DNA from 3 places in the Rhizobium sp. NZLR10 genome. Region 2 is predicted to be linked to each of the others. Evidence: riboswitches for the same ligand, from Rfam matches in the RefSeq annotation. Region 2 holds a riboswitch; each other region holds the start of a gene.
The links. A riboswitch is a leader RNA that binds a small molecule or an ion and turns the genes downstream of it on or off. The one in region 2 is predicted to bind thiamine pyrophosphate.

Region 1 (10,373 bases), on a different contig from region 2:
CGCGCGGGTGAAACGCAGGATCAGCGCCGAGGAGACGATGCCGAGCGCGAAGGCCGGCAGGGTCAGATGATACATCCGCTCAAGGAAGGTCGAGCCGGGGCCGCCATAACCCGAGACCGGGAAAAGGTTGAGCCGGACGGCGAAGAACTGCATCAGGATGAGGCCGAGCCAGAAGCTTGGGATGCTGGCGGCAAACATCGCCAGCGTCGTTGCCGCCTGGTCGACGAAGGAGCCGCGCCGATAGGCCGCATAGATGCCGATCGGCAGCGCGATGACGCCGGCAATGGCCAGCGAAAACAGCGTCAGGAAGAAGGTCGGCTCGGCGCGGTCGAGCAGAGCCGAGGTGACAGGCATGTTGAGGAAGATCGACTGGCCGAGATCGCCCCTCAGCAGCTGACCGATATAATAGAAATATTGCAGGCCGAGCGACTGGTCGAGGCCGAGGCGGCTCCGCAGATCGGCAACATCCTGCGGCGTCGCATCCGGCCCGAGCATGACGGCAGCCGGGTCCCCCGGCGTCACGCGCACGATGACGAAGACGATCGTGACGACGAGAAACATCACGACGATCATGCCGAACAGGCGCTGGAGGATGTAGCGGATCATGAATGCTGGCCTTCAAGCCCTTGCAGATGCGGCAGAAAAGAAGACCGGCACCGGCCACGAAGGGCCAGCGCCGGCGGCGATGTTTACTTCTTGATCGAAGCGTTCCAGAAATACGGCCATGGGGCCGGATCGACACCTTCGAGCTTGACCGATTTCGCCGAGACGGCGTTGAAATCGCCGATCTTCATAAAGGGCGCATCTGTATAGATAGCCTTCTGGACATCGGCCCAGAGCGCGGCGCGCTTCTTCGGGTCGACCTCGGCGGTGAAGGCATCGACGGCGGCCTTGCGGGCCGGCGTATCCCACCAGCCGGGCGAGCTGGTCGAAAGCGAGCCGATCAGGGCCGGCTCCGGCAGGAACGGGCTGTGGGTGATGTAGATATCCCAGAGCTTCGGATCGGTGCGGCGCTGAGTCAGCGTCGCCCAGTCCACCACCTGCATATCGACGGTGAAGCCGGCAAGCTTCAGATATTCTGCGGCGACCTGCGCCATCTTATAGTGGAATTCGTACTGCCGGCTGGTCAGGATTCGGATCGGCTCGCCATTATAACCGGCCTTCTTGGCAGCAGCGGCCGCCCCTTCCGGATCCGCGAGATTATAGGCGCCTTCGACGCCGGCATCGGTCGACCAGGAAAAGGACTTCGGATAGATGGCGCCGTCGAGCGCATAGAAATCCTTGCTGCCGAAAGCGGCGGCCAGCATGTCTTCCATGCTGAGTGCCTGGCGGATCGCCTTGCGGACCTCGACATTCCCAGCAACACCTTCCTTCGTGTTGAAGACGAAGACCGGATAGCCGAAGGGCTTCAACATGACCGGCTGCGAGGCAGTCGACGCCTTCACCTTATCGTAGGATTCGACGGCGATCGAATCGACATAATCATACTGGCCGGAGACGGCGGCTTCGACACGGGTGTTCGGATCGGGCACCGGCACGAAGCGGATTTCATCGAGATATTGATGGCGGGCGCCGCCATAACCATTGCTGTCGCCTTCGCGGGACTTATAGCCATCGAAGCGGACGAGCTGGATATACTGGTCGGCCTTGCGCTCCTTCAGCATATAGGGACCGGTGCCGATGAACTCCTTCATCGGCTCGTCCTGTTTTTCCGACGGGATGATGATCGCCGCCGAATTGTTGAAGGCAAGCAGCGAGGTCAGCGGCGCATAGGGCTGCTTCAGCGTGATGGTGACGGTTGAAGGATCGACAGCAGTGATCTTGTCGATGAAGCCCGACACCTGCTTGCCGCGCGAGGCGATCTTCATCCAGCGGGTCAGCGAGGCGACGACATCGTCCGAGGTCATGTCGCTATTGTCGTGGAATTTGATGCCGGTCCTGAGCTTGATCGTATAGGTTTTGCCATCGGCGCTGATCTCGGGCAGGCTTTCGGCCAGTAGCGGCGTGACGTTCCAGCTCTTGTCGAATGTGTAAAGCGTTTCGAAAATATGCTGGGTGACGATGCCGACGAGATCGGCCGTCGACGACATCGGATCAAGCGTCGGCGGCTCGCCGATCGTCGCGACATTGATGACGCCGCCCTTTTCCTGGGCAAGCAGGGTCGAAGGCAGGGCGACGAGCGCGGTGCCAAGGAGAAATGCGACAAGTGTTTTCATGAGAAGGCTCCCGGTCCAGTTCCACAATTATGTAATTCATCTTTTTGTAAGAGAATAAGAGCTGGATTGATCCTGTCAAGCGTGGGTGACCGATTATGCCTCTGCCGGGATACCGGAACGCGAGAAAACACAATCTTCGGCTGCGCCTGCACGAAGGCTGCGCATTATGCCAAGCACACGGATGGTCAGGCTTCAGCGGAACGGGAGAAAAGAATGAACATCAATTTCAAGGGCGGAAAATGGCTGAACGAACCGGCCAGCTGGCACGCCGACGACACCGCCCTCACCCTGACGACCGATGAAAAAACCGATTTCTGGCGGGAAACCCATTACGGCTTCACCCGCGACAGCGGCCATTTCCTTGCCTTTCCCACGGCAGAGAGCTTCACCGCCCAGATCCGCATCCAGGGCGAATTCCGCACCCTCTACGACCAGGCTGGCCTGATGGTGCGCCTCGACGGGAAACGCTGGGTAAAAACAGGCGTGGAATTCACCGACGGCGAAGCTTTCCTCAGCACCGTCGTCACCGACGGCAGGTCCGACTGGTCGGTGTCGCAGCCCTTCAAGGAACTCGAAGATTTCCAGATCCGCGTCACCCTCGCCAACGGCGCCCTGCGCATCCAGACCTCTCGCGACGGGAGCCGCTGGCCGCTGCTGCGGCTAGCGCCCTTCCCGGCCGCCGACGGTTACGAGGTCGGGCCGATGGCCTGCACGCCGGAGCGCAGCGGGTTGACGGTGCGGTTTTCGGAGTTTTCGATCGGGTTGGCGATTGCGACGGATCTTCATGATTTGAGTTAGACGCTATTATAAGATTCTCTGCGGACACGATCTGGGGTGATCCACGACTGTTGGCCGTTCTATTCGTCGCCCCTGCTGTAAATGCCACACAAATAGGACTGTCATTTTCGAGATGACATCCGCCCCATTCTCTGCGAAAAAGAGCGCGATGAGAGACAGGGGCGCCCGTCGACAGACGGGCTGAGAAGCACCCTTCGAACCTGAACCGGATAATGCCGGCGGAGGGAGTCGCTCGGGGTCGCGGCTCGCCGTACGAATTACCCCGTGCCCGCCCCCGCCTGAAAGGGGCCACATGCAGACCAGGACCACACCAGGAGCCATGCTGAAGGCGATGCGCGAGAAGCCGCCGCTCGTTCAGTGCATCACCAATTACGTCGCCATGAACATCGCCGCCAACGTCCTGCTGGCCGCCGGCGCCTCGCCCGCCATGGTGCATGCCGCTGAGGAAGCCGGCGAATTCGCCGGCATCGCCAACGCGCTGACCGTCAATATCGGCACGCTGTCGTCGCAATGGATCGACGGCATGCAGGCCGCAGCGAAGGCAGCGACCTCAGCCGGCAAACCCTGGGTGCTCGATCCGGTCGCCCATTATGCCACGGCTTTCCGCCGCGATGCGGTCGCCGGTCTGCTGGCGCTCAAGCCCACGATCATCCGTGGCAATGCCTCCGAGATCATCGCGCTCGCCGGCGGCGAGAGCCGCGGCCAGGGCGTCGACAGCCGCGATCCGGTTGAACAGGCGGAAGGTTCAGCGCGATGGCTCGCCGAGCGCCAGCAGGCGGTCGTCGCCGTCACCGGTGCAGTCGATTTCGTCACCGATGGGGAGCGGGCGGTGCGGATCACAGGCGGATCGGCCTTGATGCCGCAGGTCACCGCCCTCGGCTGCTCGCTCACCTGCCTCGTCGGCGCCTTTGCCGCCACAGTACCCGAGGATATGTTCGGGGCGACGGGCGCAGCACTCGCAACCTTCGCCATCGCCGGCGAAGAGGCAGCACTCGGTGCGGCCGGTCCCGGCTCCTTCGCCTGGCGCTTCCTCGATGCGCTGAACGCGCTTGACGCCGAAACGCTCGATGCCAGGGCCAGGATATCGGCCGCATGAAGACCTTCGATCTCTCGCTCTATCTCGTCCTCGACCCCGATCTCTGCGCCGGGATCGGCATGGTCGAGACCGCCCGCCTTGCCGTTGCCGGCGGCGCGACAATGGTGCAACTGCGCGACAAACATGCCGGCACGACCGGGATGATCGAGACCGGACGCGCGTTGAAACAGGCGCTTGATGGCACCGGCGCCCTGCTCATCGTCAACGACGATGTCGAGGCGGCCATCGCCATCGGCGCCGACGGCCTGCATATCGGCCAGGAAGACATGGATGCGGCGAGAGCGCGCAAGATGATCGGCCCCGGAATGATCCTCGGCCTGTCGGTCGAGACCGAGGCGCTCGCCGCTGCCGTCGATCCCAGCCTCGTCGATTATACCGGCGTCGGCCCGGTGTTTGCGACGCCGACCAAGGCCGACCACAAGCAGCCGATCGGCTTTGAGGGCCTGGCAAGGCTGGTGGCGGCTTCGCCGGTGCCGTCGGTTGCGATCGGCGGCCTGAAGGCAGAGCATGTGGCCGAAGTCTTTGACGCGGGCGCCAAGGGGCTTGCCGTCGTCTCCGCCATCTGCGGCACGCCGGACCCTGAAGCCGCTGCTCGCCGCATCGCCGGAGAAATCCGAAAGGCCCGCGCATGATCCGCAACGTCTTATCGATCGCCGGCTCCGATCCCTCGGGCGGCGCCGGCATCCAGGCCGATCTCAAGGCCTTTTCCGCTCGCGGCGTCTACGGCATGGCGGTACTGACCGCGCTGACGGCGCAGAACACTCAAGGTGTCACCGGCGTGCATCTGGTGCCGCCGCAATTCGTCGCCGACCAGATCAACGCCGTCTTTGCCGATGTGCGCGTCGATGCCGTCAAGATCGGCATGATCGCCAATGCCGGCATCGCCGATGCCGTCACCAACGCGCTTGTTGCCGCACTGGCCGACCGGCGCAGCATCCCCATCGTCATCGACCCCGTCATGATCGCCAAGGGCGGCGCCGCCCTGCTGGCACCCGAAGCGGTCGACGTGCTGACCAGCCGGCTGCTGCCGCTGGCGACACTTCTGACCCCGAACCTGCCGGAGGCCGCCGCCCTGCTGCACCAGCCGGTGGCGACAAACCGGTCTCACATGGCGGCGCAGGCCGAGCAGCTGCGCGCGCTCGGCCCGGCGGCCGTGCTGGTCAAGGGCGGTCATCTCGACAGCGACGACAGCCCCGACGTGCTTGCCACAGCCGACGGCCTGCACTGGTTCGAAGCCAGACGCGAGCCGACCAAGAACACCCACGGCACCGGCTGCACGCTGTCGAGCGCGCTGGCGGCAGAGCTTGCCAAGGGCGCCTCGGTGTCTGAGGCCGTCGCCATCGCCAAGGATTACCTCGCCGGCGCGGTCGCGGCATCAGGAAGCCTCACCGTCGGCTCCGGCCACGGCCCGGTGCAGCATTTTCATGCGCTCTGGAGAGTCGAGGGATAAGCGCGCACATCGACGCACGCTTCCATCGAAACGGCTCGGGCTCGCGCCCCGAGCCGTTTTTGCGTTCGGCAACTACCTTGCTTTGAAAGCAGGAGCGTAACGGCGAGCAGCGTTGCGACCCATCTGAAAAATCCCTGTTGACAAGCCCAGCCAGATCGCCAAATCTATGTCATTAAAAGGGGATATATTCCGTAATAGAGGAATATCAGGAGGAGTGACGGGTGCCAGACCTGCTTGTGAGCTTATACTCCACACAGCTTGCCGATCTGAAGCGGAAAGCCGACGATGTCAGCGTTTCCATCCGCCCGGCCCTTCCCCCGGAATTGCATCTCGTCGTCAACTGGGTTCGCGAAAACTTCAGCGAAAACTGGGCGAGCGAAGTTGCAATCGCCTTCGCGCGTCAGCCTGTTGCCTGCCTGATCGCCGTCGACGGCGGCAAGCTCAAGGGCTTTGCCTGCTATGACACGACGGCGCGCGGCTTCTTCGGCCCGACCGGCGTCGACCGCCAAGCGCGCGGCAAGGGCATCGGGCTCGCCCTTTTTTCCGCCTGCCTTCAGGCGATGAAGACGCTCGGTCACGCCTATGCCTTCATCGGCGATGCCGGCCCGGTCGATTTCTACGCCGGGACCGCCGGCGCCATCGTCATCCCCGCCCCCGACAAGGGCATTTACGAAGGCATGCTGAGAAGCATGCCGAAATGACCATCTGATCCCGGAGTTACAGAATTGTCCTCGACCCCGCTCGCCCTTTTCGTCGGCCTTCCGAATCCCGCGATTTCGGATGATGAATTCGCCCTCTTCCGCGAGACCAATCCGCTCGGCCTCTTCGTCGGCCGGCGCAACCAGCGCGAGCCGGAACAGACCAGGCGCCTGATCGAACGCTTTCGGCAAGCCGTCGGCCGCGACGATGCGCCTGTCTTCACCGACCAGGAAGGCGGCCGCGTCCAGCATCTCGATGCCGGGCCTTGGCCGCTTTTCCACAGCTTCGGCCAGTTTGCCGAACTTGCCCGCCGCGATTTCGATCTCGGCAAAAAAGCACTGCGCCTTTCCTCCCAGGCCATGGGCGCGATGATGACGGAACTCGGTCTTTCCAGCGGCTGCTCGCCCGTTCTCGATCTCGTCTTCGAGACGACGAGCGCGGTCATCGGCGCCCGCTCTTTCGGCCCGGATCCCGATGTCATCGCCGCCCTCGGCCGCGAGGTGGTCAATGGCCTGCTCGAGACCGGCAACATGCCTGTGATCAAGCACATTCCCGGCCATGGCCGTGCGACGCTTGACTCCCACAAGGAGCGCCCGGTGGTCGACGCCTCCCGCGCGACGCTCACTGCGACCGATTTCAAGCCCTTCGTCGCGCTGAAGGATACGCCCTGGGCGATGGTCGCCCATGTCGTCTACTCGGCCTATGACGCGGAGCTGCCGGCCTCCGTCTCACCTGTCATGCACGACGTCATCCGCAACGACATCGGCTATGACGGCGTGCTGATTTCCGACTGCATCTTCATGGAGTCGCTCGCCGGCACCCTGCCGGAACGCGTCAGGCAGGTGCTCGACGCCGGCTTCGACATCGCCCTCCACAGCCATGGCGACATTGCCGAAAGCGAGGCCGCCGCCAAGGCCGCCCGGCCGCTGACGGACGCCGCGCTGCAACGGATCGCCGCCGGCAAGGGCCGCCTCGGCAATCTCAAGGTCGACGTCCGCGCCGCCCATGCTGAAGTCGAAGACATGTTTGCAAGCGCGCTGGTCTCCTGACCGGCGCATCTCTCATCGTATAAAAAAGGGGAATAAGACATGAAAAAATATCTTCTTGCCGCCGCTGCGCTGACGCTGCTTTCGGGCTCTGCCCTGGCGCAGACGATCCTGACGGTAAATATCGAACCGGCGACGACCTGGGTTCGCAACTTCAATCCGTTCAACCAGACCTCGTCGCGCCAGTCGACGCTCGATTTCATCTACGAGCCGCTGGTTATCTTCAATCGCTTCGACAGCAACAAACCGGTTTATCGCCTGGCCGAAAGCTTCAAGCTCTCCGACGATCTGAAGAGCATCGATTTCAAGCTGCGTCCGAACCTGAAATGGTCGGACGGCAAGCCGCTGACCGCAGCCGACGTCAAGTTCACCTATGATTACCTGAAGAAATTCCCGGCGCTCGACTTCGTCAGCATCTGGACCTTCATCACCGACGTGCAAGCCGTCGACGGCCAGACGGTGCGCTTCACGCTCGCCAATCCGAGCTCGCTCGCCGCCGAACAGATCTCGCAGCTGCCGATCGTTCCCGAACATGTCTGGAAGGACGTCGCCGATCCGGTCACTTTCGCCAATGAGGCGCCGGTCGGCAGCGGCCCGCTGACGGAGGTGCCGCGCTTCACCGGCCAGACCTACGACCAGTGCCGCAATCCGAACTACTGGGACAACGCGCATCTGAAAGTCGATTGCATGCGCTTCCCGCAGCTTGCCGACAACAACCAGATGCTGACGGCGACGGCCGACGGCACGCTCGACTGGGGCGTCTCCTTCATTCCCGATATCGACAATGTCTATGTGTCCAAAGACCCGGCGCATTTCCACTACTGGTATTCGCCGAGCAGCATGGTCGCCTTCCTGTTCAACCTGGACACGGCGAACGAGAACAACAAAAAGGCCTTCAACGATCTGAAGTTCCGTCGTGCCGTCTCGATGGCGCTCGACCGCAAGACGATGATCGATGTCGCCGGCTACGGCTATCCGACGCTGAACGAAGACCCCGGCCTGATGGGCGAGCTTTACAAGAGCTGGGCGGATCCATCGGTCAAGGCCGACTTCGGCAAGTTCGCGACTTATGACGCCGATGCCGCCAAGGCGCTGCTCGACGAAGCGGGCTATAAGGACAAGGACGGCGACGGCCTCCGCGACAATCCCGATGGCAGCAAGATCTCCTTCTCGATCATCGTCCCGAGCGCCTGGACCGACTGGATCGACACCGTCAACCTCGCCGTCGAAGGCATGCAGGCGGTCGGCATCGACGCCAAGATCGAAACGCCTGAAGAAGCCGTCTGGACCGGCAACCTCATCAACGGCACCTTCGATGCGGCGATCAACAGCTTGCCGGCATCGGCCTCGCCCTATTATCCCTACAAGCGCGCCTTCAGCGCTTCGGACAAGGGCAAGACCCGCTTCACCGCGCAGCGCTGGTTCAATCCTGATGTCGAGAAACTCGTCACCGAGTTCACCCAGACCGCCGATCTTGCCGAGCAGAAGGATGCGATGAACAAGGCGCAGCGCATCGTCGCCGAAAATATGCCCGTCATTCCGGTGTTCAACAATCCGAACTGGTATCAGTACAACACCAAGCGTTTCACAGGCTGGTCGACCAAGGAAAACCCCTTCGTCAATCCGTCGATCTCGCGGACCAACCCGGCACGCCTGCTCAACCTCTTGGCCCTCGAACCCGTCAAGTAAGCATCATCATCCCGGGAGCGGCGTCAGAGCATGATGCTGAAAACTGTAAGCGGTTTTCGGATGCTCATCTAGACGCGCCGCTCACGTCACGACGGAGTTCCCATGGTTTTCCTGCTTCGCCGCCTCGTCTTTTACATGGCAGCCTTCATCGCGGCAGCGACGATCAATTTCTTCCTGCCGCGGCTGATGCCGGGCGACCCGGTGCAGATCATGTTCTCCAGCGCCGGCACCGAATTGCCACCGGAAAGCCTGCAGGCGCTGAAGCTCACCTTCGGCTTCGTCGACGGCCCGCTCTGGCAACAGTATCTCACCTATCTCGGCAGCATCTTCACCGGCGATCTCGGCCGCTCGATCAAGTATTTCCCGCTGCCGGTCACCTCGGTGCTCGGCCATGCTCTCATCTGGACCGTCGGCCTGATGGGCACAGCGACGATCATCAGTTTTGCACTTGGCACCCTGCTCGGCATCGCCGCCGCCTGGCGCCGCGGCAGCAGGTTCGACGTTATCGTCTCCGTCGGCGCGATTTTCGCGACCTCGGTGCCGGCCGTCGTCACCTCGCTGATCGTGCTCTTCATTTTCGGCTTCACGCTCGGCTGGTTTCCGAACGGCTACGCCGCCGATCCATCGCTCGATCCAGCCTTCAGCCTGCAATATCTCGGCAGCGTCGCCTATCACGGCATCCTGCCGATGGTGACGCTCTGCACGGTGCTGATCGGCGGCTTCACCGTCACCATGCGCAACAACATGATCAACCTGCTCGGTGAGGACTATATCGTTATGGCCCGCGCCAAGGGACTTTCCGACCGACATGTGATGCTCTGGTACGCCGCCCGCAACGCCCTGCTGCCGACCGTCTCCAGTCTCGCCATCGCCATCGGCACCATCCTCGGCGGCTCGCTGGTGACGGAGGTCGTCTATAACTATCCCGGCCTCGGCAACATTCTCTACCAGGCGATCCTCGCCCGCGATTACCCTGTCATCCAGGGCCAGCTCCTCATCATGACTGCGACCATGCTGATCGCCAATTTCATCGTCGACGTCAGCTATATGCTGCTTGACCCGCGGCTGAAGGGAGCGTGAGATGATGACCCTGCTTCGAAACCGCAAGGCGCTCACCGGCCTCGTCATCATCGCCGTCATCATCATCATCGCGATCGCCGCACCGCTGCTGACGCAATATGATCCCGCCGCCCGCACCGGGCGGCCGCACCAGCCGCCGTCGCTCGACCATATCCTCGGCACCACCCGCATCGGCCAGGATGTCTTTGCCCGGCTGATTTACGGCGCCCGCACCTCGCTTGCCGTCGGCTTCGGCGCCGGCCTGCTGATCACCCTTGTCGGCACCGCGCTCGGCATCATCTCCGGTTATCGCGGCGGCA
Region 2 (10,373 bases):
TGGCGCATGCCGCCTGATAGTTCGGATGGATAATGGTGTTCAAAACCGGCAAGGCCGAAGCGCTCAAACAGTGGCGCCACAGTGGCGCGGGCAGCGCGGCGGCTCATGCCACGCACTTCGAGGCCAAGTGCCGCATTGTCGATGATCCGGCGCCAGGGCATCAGCGCATCGCGCTGCGGCATGAAGGCGAATGAATGCGGCGCCCGTTCCAGCGGCGCGTCCTTGAAAAGCACGGTGCCGGAATCGGGGCGAAGCGCCTGTGTCAGCAATCGGAGCACCGTCGACTTTCCTGAGCCGGACGGGCCGACGATCGAAACGAACTCGCCGTTTGCCACAGTGAGCGAAATATCGCCCAGCACCTTCATGCCGTCGAAGGACTTCGAGATGTTGCGCAGTTCGACCATCGTATCGCTCATCGCCGCGACTCCTGGGATCGTTGCCAGGGCATGACGAGGCGCTGGATCAATAGCGTCAGCCCGAAGAGGCAGAGTGTGAGCGCGGCGCTGATGACGACGGCGGCAAGCACGAGATCGGGGCGGAAATTGTTCTTGGCGTTGAGGATATAGATGCCGAGGCCGCGGGCGGCGCCGGCATATTCGGCAAAGATCGCGCCGACGACGGCATAGGTGATCGAGATCCTGAGGCCGGCGAAGAAATAGGGCAGCGCGGAGGGAAGCCGCGCCAGGCGGAAAATCCGCCAGCGGCTCGCCTTCATCGAGTTCAGCAATTCGGCGATGTCGCGGTCGGTCGATTGATAGCCCTGCAGCAGGGCGACCAACAGCGGAAAGAAGGTGACGAGCGCCACCAGCAGGATCTTCGGCAACAGGCCGAAACCGAACCAGAGGACGACAAGGGGCGCGATCGCCACCAGCGGCAGCGTCTGGCTGGCGATGAAAATCGGTAGCAATGCCCGGCGCATGAAAGACACGAAATCCATCAGGATCGAAGCGGCGAAGGCGAAGGCAAGCGACAGCGCGAAACCGCCGAGTGTCGCACCCAGCGTCGGCCAGGTGTTTGATATCAGCGCCTCACGGTTCAGCCAGCCCTGGATGACAATGCGCGAAGGCGCCGGCAGGATGGAAGGTTTGATGCCGGAAAGATCGACATAGAGTTCCCATGCCGCCAAAAACGCGCAGCCCGCGAGAAAGGCCGGTATGCCCCGGTAGAGAGCGGCGCGGAGCGCGGCAAGGCGCGAATCCGATGGTTGTGGCGATGTCATCAGCGTTCGATTTCAGGCTTTCGTCGGGCACTGCATAATTCCTTAAATCGGAATCGATTTAAGGGAAAATTATGCAGCAATTTAAAGTGTTACGGCGTCCCTTGCGCGTCTGCTAAGACGCGCGGCGCTGTATTGGCGGAGACCGTGATGTCGAGCGTCACGTGTCCCACCGGGTCGCCGAAGCGATAGAAGGCCTCATGAATGGTCGCGAAGACGGCGCCGGCATCTCCCCCCAGCCGGGTACAGAAATTCTTGGCGTGGTCGAAGGTGCCGGAGCGCTTCAAGAAATCGATGCAGCCATAGATCTCGTCCATATGGCTGCCGGTTCCCATGACGTAGAGCGAGAATTGCGCGGCTGCCGGCTGTCCGGTCTCCGTGGTGGTTTCAACGGCGGCAAGGGCTGATGTAATCCGGTCGGCAAGCGGCTCCGCCCGGCCGGCAGAGGGCTTGACGCCGCAGATGGCGTCGTCGGGCTCACCTGGGCAGCCGCGTGAGACCGCGGCGGACAGCACGCAATGCTCGCCGGTATTGGCGGCGACGACGAAAAGATCGCGCATGGCCGCGAAGAGGACATCAGGCGGGCCGACCAGCAGGGTGGAGATATCATCGGTCTCGATGCGAAGCCGGTCGCGATAGGGGTCGAACGCCTTGACGGCATCGAGAATGATGCCGACGAAATTGCCGGACATCGGATAGAGTGACACTTGTGCGCCTGAGAACATCTGAACCTCGCTCCGCTGGCATTACCCAGATCAGCTTTGAAGGGTCCAGAGGCTTGCGCCTCGCATCTCAGCCCCGGCGATACGGAGCTCCCCTGTTATTTCGGCGGAAACTATCATCGCGGTTTTCTTCCCGCAACCGCAAAATTGCAGACCCGTCCGCGTGGTCGGAATGAACCTGATATGACGGACAACACCCGGACCGAGGTCCTGCCCGGGTGTTCCCAGAGGTTCCGTACCTGCTGGGAACGGAACCGGAGCTTTCTGTCTCAGGCGGCGATATCGGCATAGGGACGATCGATACGGGCGGTGGCGAGCGCCCGTGTCCACCATTCCAGCCTTGCCATCATTCGGCCGAGCAAGCGCAGCGCGTCGTCGGGAGTGTCGAGCCTGCCTTCCGCGTCGAAGCGGTTCCATGGCGCAGCGAAGCTGACCGAATCGCGGATCGTGACGGCGTGGAGTTCGGCAAAGACGAGGCGCAGCTGCTCTACCGCGCGCAGGCCGCCGGAAATACCGCCATAGGAAACGAAGGCGACCGGCTTGCCCTGCCAAGGCTCGAAGAAGAAATCGATGACGAATTTCAGCGAGGCGGTGAAGCTGTGATTGTATTCCGGCGTGACGATGATGAACGCGTCCGCCATGCCGAGCCGCTCGGCGAGCCTGGCGATTTCGGGATGTGCCAATTCGCGGGTGGTCGGCAGCGCAAAATCCAGCGGGTCGATGATGTCGATATCGAATTGCGGGAAGCGGATGAGCTCCTCCGTCAGCCACTTGACCACCCGGTCGCAGATGCGGCCTTCCCTCGTGCTCCCGTAGATGACCGCCAGCCTGGTGGGTGTTTTCATGTGTCGCTCCTTGTTGCGATTGGACTTTACGATTGCAGGAGCAACAGGTATAAAACCTCAACTAATATTGAGGTCAATAGGCGATGGATACGATTCCTGCGACGCCGCTCGGCAGGCTCCTGACAGTCGGTGAAGTGGCGGAGCGCAGCGGCCTCGCCGTCTCGGCGCTGCATTTTTACGAGACCAAAGGGTTGATCTCGAGCATCCGCTCCCGCGGCAACCAGCGGCGCTATGGGCGCGATGTGCTTCGCCGTCTCGGCATCATCAAGGTGGCGCAGCGTGTCGGCATTCCGCTTTCGGAAATCCAGTCAGCGTTCGAGTCCCTGCCGCAGGGACGAACGCCGACCGTTGCCGACTGGCAGACGCTGTCGGCGCGCTGGAAGGATGATCTCGACGCGCGAATCAGGCGGCTCAGCCTGTTGCGCGACCGATTGACCGGCTGCATCGGTTGCGGCTGCCTGTCGATCGAAAGCTGTCCGCTGCGTAATCCCTGCGACCGGCTTGGCAAGGAAGGGCCGGGTGCGCGGCTTCTGGAGGCCGAAAACTAGTCCTGGTTTTCCCCGGAAAGATCGGTGCGCGCCTTTCTTTCGGTCGGTGCGCTCATATGTTAAGGGCGAGTGACGCAACCGGCGGCACTGTCCGCGAGGAGGACGGCTTCGTGTTTCATCCCAGATTGTTCGAAAATCGCAATGTCGTCGTGACCGGCGCCGGCCGCGGCATCGGCCTTGAAGTCGCCCGGCAGTTTCTGGACTGCGGCGCGAAGGTGATTGTCCATACCGGGCGCAAGCCGGGACGGGATCTGCCGGATTTCCTGCTGACCGCTGAATCGGAAAGACGGGCGCTGCTGCTGCACGCCGATTTCTCCGCCATCGGTGGGGCGGCGCAATTTGCCGACGATGTCCTCGCTTTCTTCGACAGGGTGCATGTGCTCGTCAACAATGCCGGCACCATGCTTGGCCGGTTTCCCGCTGCCACGCTGACCGACGCAGAATATGAGGCGGTCATACGGCTCAACCAGACTTCGGTGGTGGCGCTGACGCGGGCATTGCTGCCGGCATTGAAGGCGGCCGAGGGCGCTGCCGTCATCAACACTGTTTCGATTTCGGCGCTGACCGGCGGAAGCCCCGGCTCTTCGATATATTCGGCCTCGAAGGCCTTTGTTGCGACCTATTCCAAGGCGCTCGCCCGCGAGCTTGCCCCGGATGGCATCCGCGTCAACTGCGTCTCGCCGGGAACGATCGAGACGGATTTCCACGAGCGCTATTCCTCCAAAGAAAAGCTGGAGCAGACCCGGAAATCCATCCCCCTGCAGCGACTCGGCACGGCGGAGGATTGCGCTCCCGCCTATCTGTTCCTGGCAGCTCCCTCACTCTCGGGATACATCACCGGCCAGGTGATCGAGATCAATGGCGGACAGCTTATCTGCTGATTTACTTGGACCTTTTTTGGCATTTCATCACTATTGACCAATTCGCTTGTGCGAATATGCTATTGTACTGATCTACCTCACCGCCTCCTTCCGAGATATCGAATGCCGTTGCCTAAACCGGAGCCGGGTATGACCGGCCAGGAGTTGCATAAACTCGCTGGAAAAGCCCATGAAGCGAGCGACCTGCTGAAAGCTTTGGCGCATCACACCCGACTTCTGATCCTCTGCATACTGGCGAAAGAGGAGCGAACGGTCGGTGAAATCGAAAATATTCTCGGCATACAGCAGGCGATGGTCTCGCAGCAGCTTGCGCGTTTGAGGCTCGAAGGCCTGGTCAATACGCGCCGTCAGGGCAGGCAGGTTTATTACAGCATCGGCAATGTCAACGTGCTGGGTTTTCTCGAATCGCTGTTCGATCTTTTTCCGGCTGCGGAAAACTGTTAAAGCGCGTCGCATAAAACTTGATTCATGCGACGCGCTTTAATTCTTTGTTTTATGCATGTCGTCGTCCCAAAACCGCTGCACACTTTTGGCGGCATGCATTAGTACCCGCCCTTGCGAAGCACGGCTGCTATGTCGAAGATGAGGCCGGACGCGAAATGTCGCGGGAGACCGGATGATCGACAAGCTGGAATTTTTTATCGCCCTTGCCAATGAAAAGCACTTCGGCCGTGCCGCCGAGGAGTGCGGGATCTCGCAGCCGACGCTCTCGGCGGCTATCCGGCAGCTCGAGGATCAATTGGGCGTCATGCTGGTGCAGCGCGGCTCGCGGTTCCAGGGGCTGACGCCGGAAGGCCAGCGCGTGCTGGAATGGGCCCGGCGCATCGTCGGCGATGCCCGCACCATGCGCGAAGAGATGCGCGCCGCGCGCCGCGGCCTTTCCGGCCACATTCGCCTCGCCGCCATTCCGACCGCGCTTGCCATGCTTTCGCGTATCACCACGCCTTTTCAGGAACGGCACCCCGGCGTGACCTTCTCGATCGTCTCGCGCAATTCGCTGCAGGTGCTGAGCATGCTCGAGAATCTCGAAATTGATGCCGGCATCACCTATCTCGAAAACGAACCGCTCGGCCGTGTTACGACGGTTCCGCTTTATGCCGAGCGCTATAATCTGATCACGGCTGCAGGCAGCCCTTTGTCTGATCGCGACAACGTGACCTGGCGCGAGGTTGGTGATCTTCGGCTTTGTCTATTGACGGCCGACATGCAGAACCGTCGCATCATCAACCGGCACCTGACGGAAGCCGGCGCCACGGTACATCCGACGCTCGAATCCAACTCGATGATCGTGCTGTTCTCGCATGTCAGGACCGGGCGCTGGGCGAGCATCATGCCGCGCAACGTCGCGAAATCCTTTGGATTTCCAGTGGAAATTCGGATGATCCCGATCGTCGAGCCGGAGGCGCATCATCTGGTCGGGCTTGTCGCGCCGTATCGCGAGCCGTTTACGCCGCTCGTGTCGGCCTTGCTGCACGAAGCGCGGGTGCTCGTGCAGGATGAAGAACTCTGATAGAAAAAACCTATCGATCCACGAGATAGCTTTATTGATTGCCGGCGGCTTCCCTGAGATGTTGCTTGCGGAATAGCGTTCGGCTGGGGGAGCGCGCCCATTCCGCAACGCGCTAGAGCAATTCCAGCAAAAGTGTGAAGCGGTTTTGCGTTCGGAATTGCGTAAAAACAAAGAGATAGAGCATTTTCGTGATTCGAAGAAAAACGGAAATGCTCTAGCCGCTGGGAGAGCTACCTTATGACCATTCATATCGCCGAAGGCGATATCACAACGCGCACCCGTTCCATCATCGCCGATCTTCGCTTTCTCGAAGGGCCGCTGCTTCCCATTCTGCATCAGGTTCAGGAAGAATTCGGCTATGTGCCGCCGGAAGCCCTGCCTGTTATTGCAGAGGAATTGAACCTCTCCCGCGCCGAGGTGCATGGCGTGATGACCTTCTATCACGATTATCGCGACCATCCCACTGGGCGGCATGTGCTGAAGCTCTGTCGCGCCGAAGCCTGTCAGTCGATGGGCGGCGATGCGCTGGCCGAACGCCTCAAGACGCTGCTCGGCATCGATTTCCATCAGACGACGCTCGATGGCGCCGTGACGCTGGAGCCGGTCTACTGTCTCGGGCTCTGCGCCTGCGCGCCGGCGGCGATGCTCGATGGCGAGGTCTATGGCCGGATCGACGATCAGTTGGCCGCGGAACTTGTCGCGGAGGCACGCCGATGACGGTCAGGATATATGTTCCGCGCGATGCCGCAGCGCTGGCGCTCGGGGCCGAGATGGTGGCAAAGGCGATTGCCCAGGAGATCGCCGCCCGCGGCCTCGATGCCGAGATCGTGCGCAACGGCTCCCGCGGAATGTTCTGGCTGGAGCCGCTGGTCGAGATCGAGCTTGCCGGCAAGCGGATCGGCTACGGGCCGGTGAAGGCAGAGGATGTGCCTGGCCTGTTCGACGCCGGGATGGCTGATGGTGGCGATCACCCGCTCTGTCTCGGGGAGGTTGAAGACCTCCCGTTCCTCAAAGGACAGACCCGCCTGACCTTTGCCCGCTGCGGCATCACCGATCCGCTTTCGCTCGCCGATTACGAGGCGCATGGCGGTCTTGCCGGTCTTCGCCGCGCCGTTTCGATGTCACCAGCCGAGGTCGTCAAGGAAGTCACCGATTCCGGCCTGCGCGGACGGGGCGGCGCCGGCTTTCCCACAGGCATCAAGTGGAAGACCGTTCTCGATGCCGCCGGCGAACGCAAATATATCGTTTGCAATGCCGATGAGGGCGACAGCGGCACTTTTGCCGACCGGATGATCATGGAGGGTGATCCCTTCGTGCTGATCGAGGGCATGGCGATATCAGGCCTCGCCACCGGAGCGACGAAAGGCTACGTCTACACGCGGTCGGAATATCCGCATGCGATCGCGGTGATGAGCGAGGCTGTCGGCATCGCGCGCCAGGGCGGTATTCTCGGCCTATCGGTGCTCGGCTCCGGCCGTGCCTTCGATATCGAGGTGCGCACCGGCGCCGGCGCCTATGTCTGCGGCGAGGAAACGGCGCTGCTGAACAGCCTCGAAGGCAAGCGCGGCGTCGTGCGCGCCAAGCCGCCGCTGCCGGCGCATCAGGGGCTGTTTAACTGTCCTACCGTCATCAACAACGTGATCTCGCTCGCCTCCGTGCCGGTGATCATGGAAAAGGGTGCCGCATTCTATCGCGATTTCGGCATGGGCCGCTCGCGTGGCACCATTCCGCTGCAGATCGCCGGCAATGTCAGATATGGCGGGCTTTATGAAACGGCCTTCGGTCTTTCGCTCGGAGATATCGTCGACGGGATCGGCGGCGGCACGGCGACGGGGCGACCGGTCAAGGCCGTGCAGGTCGGCGGGCCGCTTGGTGCCTATTTCCCGCGGGCGCTGTTCGACACGCCGTTCGATTATGAATCCTTCGCCGCCAAGGACGGGTTGATCGGCCATGCCGGCATTGTCGTCTTCGACGACACCGCCGATATGCTGAAGCAGGCGCGTTTCGCCATGGAATTCTGCGCAATCGAAAGCTGCGGCAAGTGCACGCCCTGCCGCATCGGCTCGACACGCGGCGTCGAGACGGCCGACAAGATCGCCCAAGGCATCGAGCCGGAGAAGAACCGGGCGCTGCTTGCCGATCTCTGCAACACGATGAAGTTCGGTTCGCTCTGTGCGCTCGGCGGTTTCACGCCTTATCCCGTCGTGAGTGCGATGACGCATTTCCCGGAGGATTTTTCGCCGGCGCCGATGGTGGAGGCGGCTGAGTGATGACATCTCACGTCGCACCCACACTCTTTCCTGCATCGCGCATTTCCACTTCCGTACAAGAGGCCGACCATGTCGCTCATCCATGAAATCGACTACGGCACCCCGGCTTCGAAATCTGAGGCGATGGTGACGCTCACCATCGACGGGCAGCAGATCAACGTGCCGGAAGGTACCTCCATCATGCGGGCCTCGATGGAGGCCGGCATCAAGGTGCCGAAGCTCTGTGCCACCGATATGGTCGACGCTTTCGGCTCGTGCCGGCTCTGCCTCGTCGAGATCGAGGGACGCAACGGCACACCTGCCTCCTGCACGACCCCGGTGGCGGCAAACATGGTGGTGCATACGCAGACGGGTCGGCTGAAGGACATCCGCCGCGGCGTGATGGAACTCTATATTTCCGACCATCCGCTCGACTGTCTGACCTGCGCTGCCAACGGCGATTGCGAATTGCAGGACATGGCTGGTGCCGTCGGCCTGCGCGATGTGCGCTACGGCTACGAGGGCGACAACCACGTCAAGGCGCGCAGCAATGGCGACATCAATCTGAAATGGATGCCGAAGGACGAGTCCAATCCCTATTTCACCTATGATCCCTCCAAGTGCATCGTCTGTTCGCGCTGCGTGCGCGCCTGCGAGGAAGTGCAGGGCACCTTCGCGCTGACGATTGAGGGACGCGGTTTTGGTTCGCGCGTATCCCCCGGCATGCACGAGAATTTCATGGAATCCGAATGCGTCTCCTGCGGCGCCTGCGTCCAGGCCTGTCCGACGGCGACGCTGACGGAGAAGTCGGTGATAGAGATCGGCCAGCCGGAACATTCGGCCGTCACCACCTGCGCCTATTGCGGCGTCGGCTGCTCGTTCAAGGCGGAAATGCGCGGCGAGGAACTGGTGCGCATGGTGCCGTGGAAAGACGGCCAGGCCAATCGCGGCCATTCCTGCGTCAAGGGCCGCTTCGCTTACGGCTATTCCACCCACAAGGACCGGATCCTCAACCCGATGCTCCGCGAAAAGGTCAGCGATCCCTGGCGGGAGGTCAGCTGGGACGAAGCCATCGCGCATGTGGCGTCGGAGTTCCGCCGCATCCAGTATCAATACGGCCGCGAGGCGATCGGCGGTATCACCTCCTCGCGCTGCACCAATGAAGAAACCTACCTGGTGCAGAAGCTGATCCGCGCCGGCTTCGGCAACAATAATGTCGATACCTGCGCCCGCGTCTGCCATTCGCCGACCGGCTACGGTCTCGGCCAGACGTTCGGAACTTCGGCCGGAACGCAGAATTTCGACAGTGTCGAGCATTCTGATGTCGTCGTCATCATCGGCGCCAATCCGACGGAGGGGCATCCGGTGTTCGGCTCGCGATTGAAGAAGCGGCTCCGCCAGGGGGCCAAGCTCATCGTCATCGATCCGCGTCGAACCGATATCGTCCGCTCGCCGCATGTCGAGGCTTCATACCACCTGCCGCTGAAACCCGGCACCAACGTTGCGGTGATGACGGCGCTGGCGCATGTGATCGTCGCCGAAGGGCTCTTTGACGAGAAGTTTATCCGCGAGCGCTGCGACTGGTCGGAATTCGAGGACTGGGCCGCCTTCGTCGCCGAACCGCAACACAGTCCCGAGCAGACCGAGATCTTCACCGGCGTGCCGGCGGCGGATCTGCGTGGCGCGGCAAGGCTCTTTGCCAAGGGCGGCAATGGCGCGATCTACTACGGTCTCGGCGTTACCGAACACAGCCAGGGCTCGACCACGGTCATCGCAATCGCCAACCTGGCGATGGCGACCGGCAATATCGGCCGTCCCGGTGTCGGCGTGAACCCGCTGCGCGGCCAGAACAACGTGCAGGGCTCCTGCGATATGGGCTCCTTCCCGCACGAACTGCCGGGCTACCGGCATATTTCCGACGATGCGACGCGCGATATCTTCGAGAAACTCTGGGGCGTGAAGCTCGACAAAGAGCCGGGCCTGCGCATTCCGAACATGCTGGATGCGGCGGTCGATGGCTCCTTCAAAGGCCTCTACGTTCAGGGCGAGGACATTCTCCAGTCCGATCCGGATACCAAACATGTCGCAGCCGGGCTTGCGGCGATGGAATGCGTTGTCGTGCAGGACCTATTCCTCAACGAGACCGCCAATTACGCCCATGTCTTCCTGCCGGGCTCGACCTTCCTCGAGAAGGACGGCACCTTCACCAATGCCGAGCGCCGCATCAACCGCGTGCGCAAGGTGATGTCGCCGCGCAACGGTTATGGCGACTGGGAGGTGACGCAGAAGCTTGCCCAGGCGATGGGGCTCGACTGGAATTACACCCATCCGTCGGAGATCATGGACGAGATCGCCGCGACGACGCCAAGCTTTGCGATGGTCTCCTACGACTATCTCGACAA
Region 3 (10,373 bases), on a different contig from region 2:
ACTTGGAGCGCCCAAAAAGAGGATGCAAGCAAACCTGCATTGTGTCGCATTCGCCCTTCAGCTCTTGATGACGGAGTCCTTGAGGCGTGACGAGCTGAAACGGAATGTAGCCCTTCTTTTCGACCTTTTCGCCCTTAGCAGGCTTGAGTGCGGTATCGACTGAGCCTTGCCCTGGCCGGCGCCATCCTGGAACACGGTAAGGTCGAGATCGCGCGCCTGCATGGCGGCAAGCACGTCCTGTGTGGCGTCGGCGCCGGCGCCGACGACGACCGTGGTCATATTCCTTGCCTCTTTGAAACGTCTGATCACGCCGTGTCTGCATGGCGGCAGACGGCTTTCGGGCGTGCCCGTCAAGCATGCGGTCGAGAACGGAGCAACTGATGGCGAGTTCGGTCTGCCGACCAGGCCGCGACCTGGCTCCCAGAGGCCGCCCTATGATGGCCTTGTATCGCCCGACTACCGTTTTCACCAGCAAGAGTTTGCCGTAGCGGTAGAGACCTGCCATTTCACCTAGGCGCCGTGAAGTGCGATATATGTAATAATATATGAATGACATACTTTATAACTCGAAGGTTTCTCAAAATAATAGGTAAAGTTCGCCAAACTGGAAATGATATACGATAATATATACTCAATACATCTGTTGCGTTGTTTATCGTTTTCATCGAGTGTCCCGTCATGGGGAGCTACGGTAGCACGGGAAATTCTTTCCCTATGAATGCTGAAACCTTTCCGGCGACAGCATCGTCTGGAGGCTTGCACAAGGAGCACATGACATGGATCATCAAAAGCAATCAGACAAGCGCCTTGGCTGCTCGCATCTGCGGTTGGCAACCATCGACGGCGTGTCGCTGTCTGGTCTGCAGTTGTCACTCGAGCCGCAGGAGGGTTCTGGGTCGACGAAGAAGACCTTTCTCCAACAATTGCTCCTGGATTTTGCTTTCGGCTGCGAGCTATTTTATCCGATCCAGCTATATGAACATCTCGCAACGAGCGAGGGCGACGACAAGGGCGCTAAACCATTAGGTGAGAGTTACGAGTATGGAACTGGGAGAGTTCGGACCGGCCGCCACGTCCCTCATTTGAAATCCACGTCTCTCGGGTTTCCATATTCCAGAATGGAAGCGCCTGCTCAGTCGCCAACTCTTGCAAACTACAACAACAGGTCGGCGAGCGGATGGAGGACATCATGGACGACATGGATGCAACGCAAGCAAAGGACGGCTCGGGCACACGGGTTTCAAAACGTGCGAACCAGCACGGCAGGAACATCGAAAGATGGTAAGAAAGTCTTCAGGAACCTGACCGTTACACGGTACGCGCAAGCCCTAGTTCAAATCCTGCTGCCGCTATCATATACACTGACAACGCTCACTTGTCGGCAAAATTCAAGGGTATTTGGCCCGCAAGGTTCGCCCAATTATACTTCCGAAAGGATTTCATTCTCTATGTCATTATGTTCTGCGAAATGCATTCGCATCGCCGCGCTTGCAGCGGCTGCCATCGTGCTGGGCACCCAGTTCGCAATTGCGCAAGAACCGTCTATAGGGGCTCAGTGGCTGAACACGCCGGTATCTCGGGTGGAAGCGCTTGCGGTCCTCCAGACCCTGAATGCCAATCTCCTGAGTAACGCCAGTGCTACGTTGACCCTTGACCGTTGGTGCGCCGCGCATAAGCTCGCACCGGAAGGTTTCAAGATCGTAGCTCAGCGTGTGGGCGGGCAAGGCAAACCGGCCGATGAGGACATCCGTAAACTTCTGACCGTCGGACCCGGTGAGTTGATCGCTTATCGCCGCGTCCGACTGGTCTGCGGAGATCGCGTCTTGTCTGAAGCCGACAACTGGTATGTACCTGCAAAGTTAACTGCAGAAATGAATCAGGCGCTGAATACCAGCGATATCCCTTTTGGCAGAGCCGTTCAGGCTCTCAATTTCACTCGCACAAACCTGTCTGCCAAGTTGCTCTGGTCCCCTCTATCCGAAGGCTGGGACATGGACGGCTCAACAGCGCATGAAACAAGTTCCCCCGGCCTGCCGGCGTTCCTGCTCGAACATCGAGCCGTATTGAAACTTCCAGACGGCACGCCGTTTAGCGCCCTGGTCGAAAGCTACACGGAAAAAGTACTAGACTTTCCAGTTCCGCGCCTGCTTTCTCAATAGCGCTTCGGTATCTCGGTAGATTTGGCGAAATAAATCGACTGCCACTGCATGCGACAAGGGCGCTTGTCTTGCGGAAGCGTGCCGGCCGGCACGATTGCCCTTGTCCATCGTTTAACAGCGGCGACACGCACGATATCCTGTGTGTAACCTAACCCCGAGCCATCGCAGATTGTCGCTTGACAGTCCCCTCGGCAAGCCTCTACCCTTTTTGCATTCACCAGGGGGGTCCCGGCAAGGGGCTGAGATACTGCTGGACAATACGGCTTTGCCGATTGTGGCGCAGTGACCCGTTGAACCTGATCCAGTTCATACTGGCGTAGGGACGGTGCAAGCGCTCGAAGGCAGTGGATTCACGCGCGGAATCCGTGCCGGCGTCTTTTCATCATTCCGGCTGATGACTGGGTCTCCAATCGAAAACTTGGAGCCTCAAACCATGAATATCGCCGCCACCCCAACTGTCACCACCGGCCCCTTGCCGGCATCCAGGAAGATCTACATTCGGGGGGACGTCCATCCCGACATTTGCGTGCCGATGCGCGAAATCAGCCTGCATCCGACATCGGGCGAGCCGCCCGTTGTCGTCTACGACTCGTCCGGCCCCTATACGATCGAGGGCACCGAGATCCGTATCGAACAGGGGCTGCCCTCACTGCGACGTGACTGGGTTCTCGCCCGCGGCGACGTCGAGGCCTATAAGGGCCGCCATGTCCGTCCCGAAGACAACGGCTTTGCCAGCGGCGAAAGGCTGACGCCCGAATTCCCCGCGCTACGCCAGCCGCTGCGCGCAAAGGACGGCAGTGCAGTCACCCAGCTCTCTTATGCGCGCGCCGGCATCATCACGCCCGAGATGGAATTCATAGCCATCCGCGAAAACCTCGGCCGCAAGGCGCAGGCGGACGCCATAGTCCGCGACGGCGAAAGTTTCGGCGCCCACATTCCCGACCATGTGACGGCGGAATTCGTCCGGCAGGAAGTGGCGGCGGGTCGGGCGATCATCCCCGCCAACATCAACCATCCGGAAGCCGAACCGATGATCATCGGCCGCAATTTTCTGGTGAAGATCAACGCCAATATCGGCAACTCCGCCGTCACCTCATCGATGGCGGAGGAGGTTGAGAAGATGGTCTGGGCGGCCCGCTGGGGCGCCGATACCGTCATGGATCTCTCCACCGGCCGCAACATCCACAACATCCGCGAATGGATCATCCGCAATTCGCCCGTGCCGATCGGTACCGTGCCGCTCTATCAGGCGCTGGAGAAGGTCGATGGCATTGCCGAGAACCTGACCTGGGAGGTGTATCGCGACACGCTGATCGAACAGGCCGAACAGGGCGTCGATTATTTCACCATCCATGCCGGCGTGCGGCTTCACTACATCCCGCTCACCGTCAACCGCGTCACCGGCATTGTCTCGCGCGGCGGTTCGATCATGGCGAAGTGGTGTCTCCATCATCACCGCGAAAGCTTCCTCTACGAGCATTTCGAGGAGATCTGCGACATCTGCCGCGCCTATGACGTCTCCTTCTCGCTCGGCGATGGCCTGCGCCCCGGCTCGATCGCCGACGCGAATGATGCGGCGCAGTTCGCCGAACTAGAAACACTGGGAGAGCTGACCAAGATCGCCTGGGCGAAAGACTGCCAGGTGATGATCGAAGGCCCCGGCCATGTGCCGATGCACAAGATCAAGGAGAACATGGACAAGCAGCTCGAAGTCTGCGGCGAGGCGCCTTTCTACACGCTCGGGCCGCTGACGACCGATATCGCGCCGGGCTACGATCACATCACCTCTGGGATAGGCGCAGCGATGATCGGCTGGTTCGGCACGGCGATGCTCTGCTACGTCACGCCCAAGGAGCATCTGGGGCTTCCCGACCGCAATGACGTGAAGGTAGGCGTCATCACCTACAAGATAGCGGCTCACGCCGCCGATCTCGCCAAGGGGCATCCGGCGGCACAGCTGCGCGATGACGCGCTCTCGCGTGCCCGTTTCGAATTCCGCTGGGAGGATCAGTTCAACCTCTCGCTGGACCCCGAAACCGCCCGCAGCTTCCACGACGAGACGCTGCCGAAGGAGGCGCACAAGGTCGCGCACTTCTGCTCCATGTGCGGACCGAAATTCTGCTCGATGCGCATCTCGCACGATATCCGCGCCGAAGCGCAGAAGGAGGGACTGGAGGCGATGGCGGCACGTTATCGCGAGGGCGGCGGCCTCTATATGCCGGTAGAAACCCTGCAGCAAACGAGCGAATGAGATGCGTGTTCTTGTGAAAGGGGCCGGCGTTGCCGGCCTGACGGTGGCGCATGAACTGCGCGCTCGAGATGCCGAGGTCACTGTGCTCGATCCATATGACGGTTTCCTGCGTGCTGCTTCGTGGCTCGCGGGCGGAATGTTGGCGCCCTGGTGCGAGCGGGAGAGTGCTGATGTTGCGGTACTCATGCGCGGTCTCACCGCCGCCGACAAATGGGAGGCAATTGTGCCGGGAGAGGTGCGACGAAACGGAACGCTCGTGGTCGCCTCTGCTCGCGATCTTGGTGAACTGCGACGCTTTGCCTGCCGCACGACGGGTTATGAATGGCTGGAAGAGCCAGCGATCGCGGCGCTGGAACCCTCCCTTGCCGGGCGGTTCCGGCACGGGCTGTTCTTTCGCCGCGAAGCCCATCTCGATCCCCGGCGAGTTTTGACTCTGCTGCGCACCAAGCTGACGGTTCAGGGGGTCACCTTCGTGGGCGAGAGCTCGCATGAGGAGAGCTTCGACAGTGTCGTCGATTGCACGGGCGCTGCGCAGATCGGCGAGGCCAAGGAGTTACGCGGCGTCCGCGGCGAAATGCTTTACCTTAAAAGCCTTGACGTGGATCTCTCCCGGCCGGTCCGCCTGCTCCATCCGCGTTTCCCCGTCTACATCGTCCCGCGTGGAGACGGTCTGTTCATGGTCGGCGCGACGATGATCGAGACGGAATTCGACGGGCCTATTGTCGCCCGTTCACTGATGGAACTGCTCAACGCTGCATACACGCTATTTCCGGCCTTTGCCGATGCAACCATAATCGAAACGGGTGTCGGAATCCGCCCAGCCTTTCCGGACAATCTTCCACGTGCAAGCCATCAGGGAAAGGTGATCTCGCTCAACGGCCTCTACCGTCACGGCTTTCTGCTCGCGCCAGCCATGGCGGCCGAGGCGGCTGAACTTGTCTTCAACCAACATACCACGGGAAGGAATGCCTCATGAAAGTGATCGTTAATGGCGAGGCCCAGGATGTCGCGGCTGAGACGCTGTCGGAGCTTTTAGTCCTGATGGAATACGAGGGTGACTGGCTGGCGACAGCCGTCAACGGTGAGCTGGTCCATCGCGAAGACCGGTTCAATCGTTCGCTCAACGACAATGACAGGATCGAAATCCTGTCGCCGATGCAAGGAGGCTGACGGATGCTGACGCTTTATGGATCCGAAATAAACTCCCGTCTGCTGCTCGGCACAGCGCGATACCCCTCTCCTGCCGTCCTCTCCGAGGCTGTCAGGCAATCGGCGACGGAAATAGTCACCGTCTCGCTTCGTCGTGAGATGTCTGGCGGCCGCACTGGGGGCGCCTTCTTCGAGATGATCCGCGCACTCGGCGTTCGTATCCTTCCCAACACTGCAGGTTGCCACAGCGTCGGGGAAGCGGTGCTGACCGCAAGGATGGCACGCGAGCTATTCGCCACCGACTGGATCAAGCTTGAGGTCATCGGCAACCATGATACGCTACAGCCGGATGTCTTCGGTCTCGTCGAGGCGGCTCGCATTCTCGTCAACGAAGGTTTCGAAGTCTTCCCGTACACGACCGACGATCTGGTCGTGGCCGAACGACTGCTGGAGGCCGGCTGCAAGGTGCTGATGCCTTGGTGCGCACCGATCGGCAGCGCTGCCGGGCCGCTCAATCCGACAGCGCTCAGAGCAATGCGGGCCCATTTCCCAGACGTGTCGCTGATCGTCGATGCCGGCATCGGTCGGCCGTCGCACGCAACTGCAGTCATGGAGCTCGGTTTCGATGCGGTTCTGCTCAACACCGCCGTTGCCGGCGCCGGAGATCCCGCGGCGATGGCAGCCGCCTTTGCCGCGGCAATCGCCGCCGGCAAGCAGGCATTTGACGCTGGCGTGCTGGAGCCGCGCGACATGGCTGTTCCCTCCACGCCGGTGATCGGAAAGGCGGTGTTCACATGAAGCTCGATCCGTTCTACCTGATCGTCGACAGCGCCGAATGGATTGCCCGGCTGGTACCGCTTGGCGTCAAGCTGGTGCAGTTGCGCATCAAGGATCGTCCGGAGACTGAACTACGCGCCGAGATCCGTCGCGCAGTAGCAGTCTGCGCTAAACATCAATCTCAGCTGGTCGTCAACGACCACTGGCGGCTTGCGATCGAGGAAGGTTGCGGCTTCGTACACCTTGGCCAGGAGGATCTTGCGACAGCGGACCTCGACGCGATCCGAGCGAGTGGCCTGAAACTCGGCCTCTCAACGCACGACGAACGCGAGCTGGAAACCGCACTGGCAGCGAGGCCTGATTATATCGCACTCGGTCCGGTCTACACGACGATCCTCAAGCAGATGAAATGGGCGCCGCAAGGGCTGACGCGGCTGAGCGAATGGAAATCGCGCATCGGCGACCTGCCTCTGGCGCCATCGGCGGGTTGAATGTCGAACGGATCGAAGGCGTCCTTGCTCACGGGGCGGATAGCGTCGCCGTCGTGACCGACGTGATGCGGCATGAAAATCCGGAACTTAGAACAAAGCAATGGATCATCGCCACAGCGCAGGCGCGAACTCCCAATCTTCAGTAAGCCGCCAGGAAACCTGGGTAATGGATCATCTTGAGGCGGAAGGGCTGGTTGAAATGTTAGCAAAGCAGGGGCCGATTGTTGCCAAATTGGATTAGAACGACGCCCGCCAGATCTGCGAGATACGGTCGGCACGAGTAGGGCGGGTCGCGCACAGTCAGGGGGCGTCGGTTCATCATGACCCTCGTCGGATATAACGCAACATCGGAGCACCGATGGTGGAGTTCTACGTCTCCCACTGTCTGCGGCGCGTCGTACGCTGCGATGATGACAATCATGTCGATCGCTGGTGCCCTGACTGGCGTCATCGACGAGGACACGCGCGCGCCGCTGAGCCAGATGCAAAAGCACAACAACCTCAAGGTATACTACACGGTAACGAAAGAGGTCCTGAACGCACTCGGGATTGCAGCACAATAGCGGTTGGAGTGCCGTTCCGCTCTATACGCAACGCGTGGCACGCTCCGAGCTTCTCAAACCAGCGGAGGGGCTAGACCATCCCCGTGGTCTTTTCGTTCCGGCCGCGGGTCACTCGTTTTGGCAAGCCGGGTCGCTTGTAAGATCAGTCACCCGAATGGCGGACAGCTTGGTGCCGGCCCTCTTGAACCGACGCCGTGTCTGCCACGGCCAGGACGCTCCTCCAACAATGAGCATAGCAGGCGAAGTCGCCCCGCGACGGCGCCAGTTCGCGCACGGCTTGACCGGTTAAAAGGGCAGCGCAAGGCGGCTCGCTCAGAGAAGGTGACAAGGTCAGTTTCGAGGTAGGCCAGGACCGCAAGATCGGGAAGTCCAAGGCCGAGAACGTCAGCGTGCTCTAATTAAGGGCTCCGCGTGACAGCCTGACCAAGAAATTCGGTCAGGCTAGTCGCGTCTGAGATCCGCGGGCTCACGGATCCGCTTTAAATCCGTCGCCCTGAACCGATTTGAACCAGCGACCCGCATTCCAAACTGAATATCAAAAAATTCCTGCTCTTCACCTTCAGCGTATCGATATGAAGGTCAGGAATGAACATGTCGCGCGCGGCTACAACAGGCTTCGGCTTATCCCGCGGATCCGGCCCACCGCCCCTGGCGAACTCATCACCGCGGCCTGCCGGTAGCTTGAACTCCTCATCCCGATCGGCAAGACCCACAAGGTCGCCTGACAAGTCGAAGAGCTGCTGGGCGACAAGATGCACGACGTCTCCTTCCCGCTGGATCCGGCCCATTGATCGCCATCATCGAGGATCCGAGAACGACCCGCCGTCGTTTTTCAAACAGCGTCGGCCAGACAACTAGATTGGCAGGCCCGGTCTCGTCCTCGATGGTGATGAACATGACGCCCTTGGCCGATCCCGGCTTTTGCCGCACTAGGATAAGACCAGCGGTATAGACCCATCGCCCGTCCTTCGATCTGCTGATTGGGGCGATGCGCAACCCACCACCGGTCAAAGACATCGCTCAGGAGCCATTGTTCATCGATGATCCCGTGATCCCACGGCGCCACTCGATTTCCGAAAGCATCTTGAGAACCTTTGCCTCGTCGGCTCACTCAAGTGCGGTATCGCGCATGCGAACAAAGTGTTGGGCGGCGTCGCCACGCGCTGTCCGAAATAGGTCCGATGCGGGCGAGCAAACTGCAGGGATGGGAGGAACGCAGTACAGAACAGCGCCGCCGACGGAGATCAGACGCATCGCGGGACTTAGCGCTCCTCGCCTTGACCATGGCGTTCCAGGTCGCGTGTAGCAGTGCGCCGAAGAGAACGAAAAGGATGACGTCGAGAGGCAAAGAGTAGATCCGGAGTATGAGAGGAGGCGGAATACGCCCTAACGCATTCCAAACTTTTGAAAAGACACCTGCAGTTTGCACGAAAATGCGCGGGTGCGGTCGCATCCATTCAATATGATGGTGGTCACCGCGGCAATTATTACGAGCGCGCGACATGCGTTCAAACTAAGTGCCACTTTCAACTATGAGGTGTTTCTAATGGAAACAAGAACAGACAGGGATGTCGTCACGAACGACAAGAGAACATATATGGAGAATGAGAGAGGCGATTCTTCTATGTTGCTGAAATATAGATTGTATTCCATAGCTTTGACATAGAGGGAGATCAGAGCTTCTGGTTGTGCAATTTTAGGAGATCGCGGTGCGGAATAAAGCTACAAACCTATTCGCAAACGCAAAAGACCTAGAGTTTCGATGGTGGTCACGACGGCGAAAACATCAAAGCTGCTGATGATGTATCGAAAGCACCGGCGGTCAGATACTGCGGGCGCCGGGTTCGGCCGACCGAAATCGGGTTGTCTTGTACGGACGCTCAAAAGTTGTTTTATGATAGGAAGACGAGAGATGATTGAAAAATACTATGCCGTCATGTTAGCCATATCTCAATTCTTAGGCGGGAACAAAAGCGGCTAAATGGCGGACGGCTATGCATGGTCAAGCTGACGAACTTCTTTCCTTCTATGGGCATGACCTGAAGCTGGTCGAATGCTCCGCGAAGATGGCCGCGGCCTACCGCATCGATGGCGACGCCAGCCGAACTCTTTGGCAAGTCTATCCGGAACTTCAGAATTCTATCGGCAGGTCCCACGTCAAGGCGGTTCTCGCCAGCGGCCTTCCACGCACCATCACAATCGAGCCCGAAGCTCGGAGTTCTATTGCTTTTCCGTGGCGAACTGGGGCTAGGCGTCATCGAAAAGCGAATTGGGAACGCCCTCTCGCGGGTGTCCGGTGAAGATCCAGACAGGGCTTTGCTTCTCCATCAGGCGAGACATGACGCTTTGACCGGACTAGCCAACCGCCGCCAGTTCAGCAACGACCTTGAGACAAGCCTCCCTGGGATCGGTGGACACAAGCTTGCGCTGATGCAGATCGATCTCGATGACTTCAAGCCGGTCAACGACACGCTCGGTCACGGCGCGGGCGACGTCGTCCTCAAGATGACCGCGGAACGCATCCAAGCCCTGCTTCGTGACGGCGAGACCGCCTACAGGCTCGCGGGCGATGAATTTGCCGTTATTCAACGGGGAGACGACCAGCCCGCTGAGGCTGAACGCCTGGCCGAATCCCTGGTCCTGGCCTTCAAAGAGCCGTTCACGATCGAAGGCATCAGCGTCTTCGTCGGCGCAAGCGTCGGCATTGCCATTGCACCGGATGATGGCAGCGACGGAGAACAATTGATGAAGGCGGCCGACATTGCGCTCTATGCCGCCAAGAACGATGGACGCGGCCGGGCAAGAATGTTCAACCGCTCGATGATGATCATGCTGGAACAGCGTGAGATGCTGCGGCGCAGCCTGCGGGTCGCCCTTCGGGAACAACAATTCTTCGTCGAATATCAGCCAGTCGTCGAGGTAGCGGAGGGGATCGTCGGGTTTGAGGCGCTGCTACGTTGGCGCCATCCTTATGCTGGAGTCA

Region 1: another riboswitch for thiamine pyrophosphate. It lies ahead of thiM (hydroxyethylthiazole kinase); the one in region 2 lies ahead of HJB82_RS13165 (YkoF family thiamine/hydroxymethylpyrimidine-binding protein).
Region 3: another riboswitch for thiamine pyrophosphate. It lies ahead of thiC (phosphomethylpyrimidine synthase ThiC); the one in region 2 lies ahead of HJB82_RS13165 (YkoF family thiamine/hydroxymethylpyrimidine-binding protein).

The regions. Positions count from the first base shown of each region.
Region 1 covers NZ_JABDWE010000006.1:237,681-248,053, reverse strand. Annotated here, with positions in the region: gene HJB82_RS12010 (ABC transporter permease) at 1-606, opposite strand, end outside; gene HJB82_RS12005 (ABC transporter substrate-binding protein) at 690-2,216, opposite strand; gene HJB82_RS12000 (DUF1349 domain-containing protein) at 2,430-3,014, shown strand; TPP riboswitch at 3,162-3,258, shown strand; gene thiM (hydroxyethylthiazole kinase) at 3,307-4,110, shown strand; gene thiE (thiamine phosphate synthase) at 4,107-4,742, shown strand; gene thiD (bifunctional hydroxymethylpyrimidine kinase/phosphomethylpyrimidine kinase) at 4,739-5,560, shown strand; gene HJB82_RS11980 (GNAT family N-acetyltransferase) at 5,782-6,261, shown strand; gene HJB82_RS11975 (glycoside hydrolase family 3 N-terminal domain-containing protein) at 6,286-7,308, shown strand; gene HJB82_RS11970 (ABC transporter substrate-binding protein) at 7,348-8,994, shown strand; gene HJB82_RS11965 (ABC transporter permease) at 9,097-10,074, shown strand; gene HJB82_RS11960 (ABC transporter permease) at 10,076-10,373, shown strand, end outside.
Region 2 covers NZ_JABDWE010000007.1:194,790-205,162, forward strand. Annotated here, with positions in the region: gene HJB82_RS13155 (ABC transporter ATP-binding protein) at 1-416, opposite strand, end outside; gene HJB82_RS13160 (ABC transporter permease) at 413-1,219, opposite strand; gene HJB82_RS13165 (YkoF family thiamine/hydroxymethylpyrimidine-binding protein) at 1,309-1,941, opposite strand; TPP riboswitch at 1,932-2,045, opposite strand; gene HJB82_RS13170 (NADPH-dependent FMN reductase) at 2,208-2,783, opposite strand; gene soxR (redox-sensitive transcriptional activator SoxR) at 2,867-3,331, shown strand; gene HJB82_RS13180 (SDR family NAD(P)-dependent oxidoreductase) at 3,442-4,212, shown strand; gene HJB82_RS13185 (helix-turn-helix transcriptional regulator) at 4,315-4,656, shown strand; gene HJB82_RS13190 (LysR family transcriptional regulator) at 4,829-5,722, shown strand; gene HJB82_RS13195 (formate dehydrogenase subunit gamma) at 5,960-6,439, shown strand; gene HJB82_RS13200 (NADH-quinone oxidoreductase subunit NuoF) at 6,436-7,992, shown strand; gene fdhF (formate dehydrogenase subunit alpha) at 8,062-10,373, shown strand, end outside.
Region 3 covers NZ_JABDWE010000009.1:81,347-91,719, forward strand. Annotated here, with positions in the region: partial or broken gene HJB82_RS15285 (rhizopine-binding protein) at 71-312, opposite strand; gene HJB82_RS15295 (hypothetical protein) at 1,449-2,159, shown strand; TPP riboswitch at 2,369-2,500, shown strand; gene thiC (phosphomethylpyrimidine synthase ThiC) at 2,593-4,410, shown strand; gene thiO (glycine oxidase ThiO) at 4,412-5,386, shown strand; gene thiS (sulfur carrier protein ThiS) at 5,383-5,580, shown strand; gene HJB82_RS15315 (thiazole synthase) at 5,584-6,357, shown strand; partial or broken gene HJB82_RS15320 (thiamine phosphate synthase) at 6,354-6,973, shown strand; gene HJB82_RS15325 (hypothetical protein) at 7,247-7,390, shown strand; partial or broken gene HJB82_RS15330 (cold-shock protein) at 7,690-7,788, shown strand; partial or broken gene HJB82_RS15335 (OB-fold nucleic acid binding domain-containing protein) at 7,870-8,362, opposite strand; partial or broken gene HJB82_RS15340 (putative bifunctional diguanylate cyclase/phosphodiesterase) at 9,385-10,373, shown strand, end outside.